DNA from 2 places in the Streptomyces chlorus genome. Region 1 is predicted to be linked to the other one. Evidence: predicted binding sites of a transcription regulator. Region 1 holds the regulator's gene; the other holds the start of a gene.
The links. Region 1 encodes HspR, which represses chaperone genes until heat shock. Its sites were predicted from a motif close to TTGAGNNNNNNNNNCTCAA; they were not measured.

Region 1 (3,368 bases):
AGGGCGGTGCTCAGGGCGGCGGCCAGGCCGGCGCCGGCGGCTTCGGCGGCGGGATCGGTGACGTCTTCGGCGGACTGTTCAACCGCGGCGGCACGGGCACCACGCGTACCCAGCCCCGGCGCGGCCAGGACATCGAGTCCGAGGTCACCCTGAGCTTCACCGAGGCGATCGAAGGGGCGACGGTCCCGCTGCGGATGTCCTCCCAGCAGGCCTGCAAGGCCTGTTCGGGCACCGGCGACAAGAACGGCACACCGCGCGTGTGCCCGACCTGCGTCGGCACCGGGCAGGTCGCCCGGGGCAGCGGCGGCGGCTTCTCGCTCACCGACCCGTGCCCCGACTGCAAGGGCCGCGGCCTGATCGCGGAGGACCCCTGCGACATCTGCAAGGGCAGCGGCCGGGCCAAGTCCTCGCGGACGATGCAGGTGCGCATCCCCGCGGGAGTCAGCGACGGCCAGCGGATCCGGCTGCGCGGCAAGGGCGCTCCGGGCGAGCGCGGCGGCCCGGCGGGCGACCTCTACGTGGTCGTGCACGTCGGCAGTCACCCGGTGTTCGGCCGCAAGGACGACAATCTCACCGTCACCGTCCCGGTCACCTACCCGGAGGCGGCGCTCGGCGGCGAGATCCGCGTCCCGACGCTCGGCGGTCCGCCGGTCACGTTGAAGCTGCCCCCGGGGACACCCAACGGGCGGACCATGCGGGCACGCGGCAAGGGAGCGGTCCGCAAGGACGGCTCGCGCGGTGATCTGCTGGTCACCGTCGAGGTGAGTGTTCCCAAGGACCTTTCGGGGAAGGCTCGTGACGCACTGGAGGCGTATCGCGAGGCGACCGCGGATGAGGATCCGCGGGCGGAGCTGTTCCAGGCCGCGAAGGGAGCTTGAGGGCGATGGACGGTCGTCGACGCAATCCGTACGAACTGACGCAGGACAGTCCGGTCTACGTCATTTCGGTGGCAGCCCAGCTCTCCGGGTTGCACCCGCAGACGCTGCGTCAGTACGACCGTCTGGGGCTCGTCTCGCCGGACCGCACCGCCGGCCGGGGCCGCCGCTACTCGGCCCGTGACATCGAACTGCTCCGTCAGGTGCAGCAGCTGTCGCAGACCGAGGGCATCAACCTGGCCGGCATCAAGCGCATCATCGAACTGGAGAACCAGGTCGCCGCGCTCCAGGCCCGGGTGGCGGACCTGGAAGGTGCCCTGGACGGCGTGGCGGCGACCATGCGTCAGCGCGAGGCGGCGGTGCACGCGTCGTACCGCCGGGACCTGGTGCCGTACCAGGAGGTCCAGCAGACCAGCGCGCTGGTGGTGTGGCGGCCCAAGCGCCAGCAGCAGCCCGACTGACGGCCGGCGCGGTGCACATGGCCCTCAGGGCCCTCACGGCCCGCGCCTGATCGCCGTCGGTCGGCGGCCGGACAGCTGCCGACCGCCGACGGACATCCGGTGCCCGGTATCCGGTGACTGGTGGCCGGATGCCGGCGACCGGCGACCGGCGACCGGCGACCGGCGTGAAAACGTCGGCGCGGTGCGGTGGCGCCTTGACGAGAGTGCTCCCGTGTGACAGCCCCGGTCCGACGGGGACATTCCGTTTGACGCAAAAGTGAAGTGCCCGGAAGGCCTGGAGGGTCCGTCGAACCTCCAGGCCTCGCCTGTGCGTGCACTGTTGACGGCTAGTCAGCCGGAACTCCGTGCGCCCCCGCGTACGCCCCGCGCACGGCTGTGAGCAGCACGTGTATGCGCGTGTAGAGGATCTGTGCGAGTCTTTCGCCGAGCCCACACGACTTCAGCGCACGGTGCTGTGTTCATCTCGTTAAGTAGTTGGTCTTGACGCCAGTGGTCGCTGGAGCGTTGGCTTTTCAGTCACATGGGCCGCAATGTTGTGCCCACGTCCAAAACGCACTGAAGTGAGCCCTCGTATGCGTCGTATCGCCATATCGGTTGCCGCCACCTCGATGTCCGTCATGCTCGCCGGCTGCGGCGCACTCAACGTGACAGGGAGCAGTGACGGAGCGAGCCCCACCAAGGGGAACGATGTCACCATCGGGCTCCTGCTGCCGGAAACGGCCAACACCAGGTACGAGCATTTCGACTACCCCATCTTCAAGAAGAAGGTGGAGGAGCTCACCAGCAACAAGGGCAAGGTCGACTACGCCAACGCCGATGCGGACGCGGACAAGCAGTCGAGCCAGATGCAGCAGATGATCGAGGACGCGGTCGACGTCATCGTGCTGGACGCGGTCGACGCGCACGCCATCGCCGGGGACGTGACGAAGGCCAAGGACGCGGGCATCCCCGTCATCGCCTACGACCGGCTGGCCGAGGGCCCGATCGACGCGTACATCTCCTTCGACAACGAGCTGGTCGGCGAGGTCCAGGGCCGCTCCCTGCTGGAGGCGCTCGGCGGCGACGGCGGGGTCACCAGCAAGATCGTCATGATGAACGGCTCGCCGACCGACCCGAACGCCAAGCAGTTCAAGGCCGGGGCGCTCTCGGAGCTCAAGGACGCGGTGACCATCGCCAAGACCTACGACACCAAGGACTGGAAGCCGGAGAACGCCGAGGCCAACATGGCCGAGGCGATCACCGCGATCGGCGTCGGCAACATCGCCGCGGTCTACTCCGCCAACGACGGCATGGCGAGCGGCGTCATCAAGGCGCTGAAGGCCGCCGGGGTGACCGAGATGCCCCCGATCACCGGCCAGGACGCCGAACTCGACGCCGTGCAGCGGATCCTCCTGGGCGACCAGTTCATGAGCGTCTACAAGTCCTACCCGACCGAGGCGGACAACGCCGCGGAGATCGCGGTGGCGCGGATCCAGGGCAAGGCCATCCAGTTCGACGCGCTGACCGGCGACCGCGTCGACAGCCCCACCGACAAGGACATTCCGGCGAAGCTCGTGCCCGTGGTCGCTCTGACCAAGGAGAACATCGCGGACACGGTCGTCGCCGACGGGATCTACAAGCTCTCGGACATCTGCACGGCCGCCTACAAGGAGGCGTGCGACAAGGCCGGGCTGAAGTAGCCTTCCCGCCCCGGCCCTCGGGCCGTGGAACGTCCTGCCGGGGAGCGCGGATCACCGCGCTCCCCGGCAGTGCTGTTTCCGCACGCCCCCGCACCGCCGGTCCGCGGCCGGCAGGGCGGGAACCGTCGGTGTTCGGCCACCCCGCCCTCCGGGAGACCGTGGATCTCTCACCGATCAGCACGTCTTCGTGGCGGGCCCGCCAGGGTGATGGTCCGGAGCAGCCACTCGGCGGGGCCGTGCCGGAAGCGCCGCGACCATGCCGTGCTGATCGCGAGTTGAAGGCCGTACACGGCGCACACGAGCACCATCAGTGCGGCGGTACCCATGCGCCCGTAGAGAGAGAAACCGTACGC
Region 2 (3,368 bases), on a different contig from region 1:
CCGTCCAGGCGGACGATCTCCATCCGGTCCGCCAGCGCCTCCGGGATGGCCTCCAGGACGTTGGCGGTGGCGAGGAAGACGACGTCCGAGAGGTCCAGTTCGACCTCCAGGTAGTGGTCGCGGAAGGTGTGGTTCTGCGCCGGGTCCAGCACTTCGAGGAGGGCGGCGGACGGGTCGCCCCGGAAGTCCGACCCCACCTTGTCGATCTCGTCGAGCAGCACCACCGGGTTCATCGACCCGGCCTCCTTGACGGCCCGCACGATCCGGCCGGGCAGCGCGCCGACGTAGGTACGCCGGTGGCCGCGGATCTCGGCCTCGTCGCGGACGCCGCCGAGGGCGACCCGGACGAACGTGCGGCCCATCGCGTGGGCGACGGACTCGCCGAGACTCGTCTTGCCGACGCCGGGCGGGCCGACGAGGGCGAGCACGGCACCGCCGCGGCGACCGCCGACGACCCCGAGCCCGCGCTCGGCGCGCCGCTTGCGCACCGCCAGGTACTCGGTGATGCGCTCCTTCACGTCCTGGAGGCCGGCGTGCTCGGCGTCGAGCACGGCCTGGGCGCCCTGGATGTCGTACGCGTCCTCGGTGCGCTCGTTCCACGGCATCTCCAGGACCGTGTCGAGCCAGGTGCGGATCCACGATCCCTCGGGCGACTGGTCGGAGGAGCGCTCCAGCTTGTCGACCTCCTTGAGCGCGGCCTCGCGCACCTTCTCCGGCAGGTCGGCGGCCTCGACGCGGCTCCGGTAGTCGTCGGATTCCTCGCCGTCCTGTTCGTCGTTCAGCTCGCGCAGTTCCTTGCGTACGGCTTCCAGCTGGCGGCGCAGCAGGAACTCGCGCTGCTGTTTGTCGACGCCGTCCTGGACGTCCTTGGCGATGGACTCGGCGACGTCCTGCTCGGCAAGGTGGTCGCGCAGCTGCTGGGTGGCGAGCTTCAGCCGGGCCACCGGGTCGGCGGTTTCCAGCAGGGCCAGCTTCTGTGCGGTGGACAGGAACGGTGAGTAACCGGAGTTGTCGGCGAGGGCGGAGACGTCGTCGATGGCCTGGACGCGGTCGACGACCTGCCAGGCGCCGCGCTTGCGCAGCCAGGCGGTGGCGAGCGCCTTGTACTCGGTGACCAGCTCGGCCACCTGGCCGGGATAGGGGTCTCCCTTGTCCGAGCGGAGTGGAGAACTCGGGGAACGCTCCGGCACGGTCTCGTCGATCCGGATGCCCTCCACCCACAGCGCGGCACCCGGCCCGGTGGTCCCGGCGCCGATCCGCACCCGGTCCCGGCCCCGGATCAGGGCGCCCGGGTCGCCGTCGGCCAGCCTGCCGACCTGCTCGACCGTGCCCAGGACGCCGGTGCCGGCGTAGGTCCCGTCGATGCGTGGCACCAGCAGGACCCTGGGCTTCCCGGACTCCGACGCGGCGGCGGCCTGGGCGGCCTCCACCGCGGCGCGCACCTCGGAATCACTCAGGTCCAGCGGGACCACCATCCCGGGCAGCACGACCTCGTCGTCGAGCGGCAGCACGGGCAGGGCGAGCGATGCGGACTCAGCAGCCATGATCTCCCCTTCGGCAATCAAGTTGAGCTGTATCGACTCAATGCCCCTGAACCCTTGAATGTTCCCGGGCTGCGTGCGACTGCGTTCGCTCTCAGCGATCATCCGACGGCCGGGGGCGAGAAGGCGCTCCTCGGGACTGCTCGGGACTGCTCGGGGCGACCCGGAACAGCGGGAGGCGCCCCGCCGTACGGGGAGTGCTGTCAGGATGAACGCATGTCCACCCCCTACGACATTCCCGAAGTCCTGGACCGCCGCGAGGGCCCGTACGGGGAAGTGGTGCTCCGCCGGCACGGCAGCCTGCTGCAGATCATCGCGAACGGCTGCTTCCTGATGGACACCTCCGACGGCCGCTCGGAGCGCCGGCTGGTCGACGCCGCCCTGGCCGCCCTCGATGCCGCCGACACCCGCGCGGGGCACGGTCCGCGGCAGGACCCGCACGTCCTCATCGGCGGACTCGGCGTCGGCTTCTCCCTCGGGCACGCCGCCGCCGCACCCCGCTGGGGCCGCATCACGGTGGTGGAGCGCGAACCCGCCGTCATCGACTGGCACCGCGCGGGTCCCCTGACCGAACTCTCCGCGCGCGCTCTCGCCGACCCCCGCGCGAAGATCGTCGAGGCCGATCTGGTGGCGTACGTCCATGAGACGTCCGACACGTTCGACGCACTGTGTCTCGACATCGACAACGGCCCCGACTGGACCGTCACCGAGGGCAACGACGGGCTCTACTCCCCCACCGGACTCCGGGACTGCGCAAGGGTGTTGACCCCCGGCGGAGTACTCGCGGTGTGGTCCGCCCAGCCGTCCGCGGATTTCGAGGAAACCTTGCGGAATGCCGGGTTCCAACAGGTGCGTACCGAAGAGATCCCCGTTGCCCGGGGCGTTCCGGACGTCGTGCATCTCGGCGTCCGCCCTGGATAGCAAAGCCGCGGTGACTCCCCGTACGCTGCTGCACGAACGCGGATCATCCAAGCGTCAATCGCAGTCATGCGCAGCAGCGGAATCTCCCCACGGATTCCGGAAAGCACACTTCAGGGGCGGGCGATGGAGCAGACACACACCTCCCACAACGGCACGGCGGCGACCACCCCGGGCGCACAGCGCCGGGTCCTGGTGGTCGAGGACGACGCGACGATCGTGGACGCCATCGCGACCCGCCTTCGTGCCGAGGGATTCCTGGTGCAGACGGCGGGCGACGGTCCGTCCGCCGTCGACACGGCGGAGGCATGGCAACCCGACCTGCTGATCCTCGACATCATGCTGCCGGGCTTCGACGGTCTGGAGGTCTGCCGGCGCGTGCAGGCCCAGCGGCCGGTGCCGGTGATGATGCTGACCGCGCGCGACGACGAGACCGACATGTTGGTCGGGCTGGGCGTCGGCGCCGACGACTACATGACCAAGCCGTTCTCCATGCGGGAACTCGCGGCACGCGTGCATGTGCTGCTGCGCCGCATGGAGCGGGCGGCCCTGGCGGCCTCCACCCCGCGCAGCGGCATCCTGCGCCTGGGTGAACTGGAGATCGACCACGCGCAGCGCAGGGTGCGGGTACGCGGCGAGGACGTCCATCTGACGCCCACCGAATTCGACCTCCTGGTGTGCCTGGCGAACACGCCCCGCGCGGTGCTCTCCCGGGAACAGCTGCTGGCCGAGGTCTGGGACTGGGCAGACGCCTCCGGCACCCGGACCGTCGACAGCCACATCAAGGCGCTGCGCCGGAAGATCGGCGCCGAGCGCATCCGTACCGTGCACGGCGTGGGCTACGCCCTGGAGACGCCGACGCCATGAGCGACGGGCCGGCCGCACGGAGAGACCCCGGGGATCCCGGTC

Region 2: the regulator HspR is predicted to act here: its motif matches at 1,567-1,585, upstream of lon (endopeptidase La).

Annotation. Positions count from the first base shown of each region.
Region 1 covers NZ_JBHSOA010000028.1:42,873-46,240, forward strand. The annotation lists gene dnaJ (molecular chaperone DnaJ) at 1-878, shown strand, start outside; gene ACFPZI_RS14140 (heat shock protein transcriptional repressor HspR) at 884-1,336, shown strand; gene ACFPZI_RS14145 (sugar ABC transporter substrate-binding protein) at 1,909-3,015, shown strand; gene ACFPZI_RS14150 (DUF418 domain-containing protein) at 3,183-3,368, opposite strand, start outside.
Region 2 covers NZ_JBHSOA010000064.1:148,567-151,934, forward strand. The annotation lists gene lon (endopeptidase La) at 1-1,544, opposite strand, end outside; gene ACFPZI_RS27885 (spermine/spermidine synthase domain-containing protein) at 1,758-2,462, shown strand; gene ACFPZI_RS27890 (response regulator transcription factor) at 2,586-3,326, shown strand; gene ACFPZI_RS27895 (sensor histidine kinase) at 3,323-3,368, shown strand, end outside.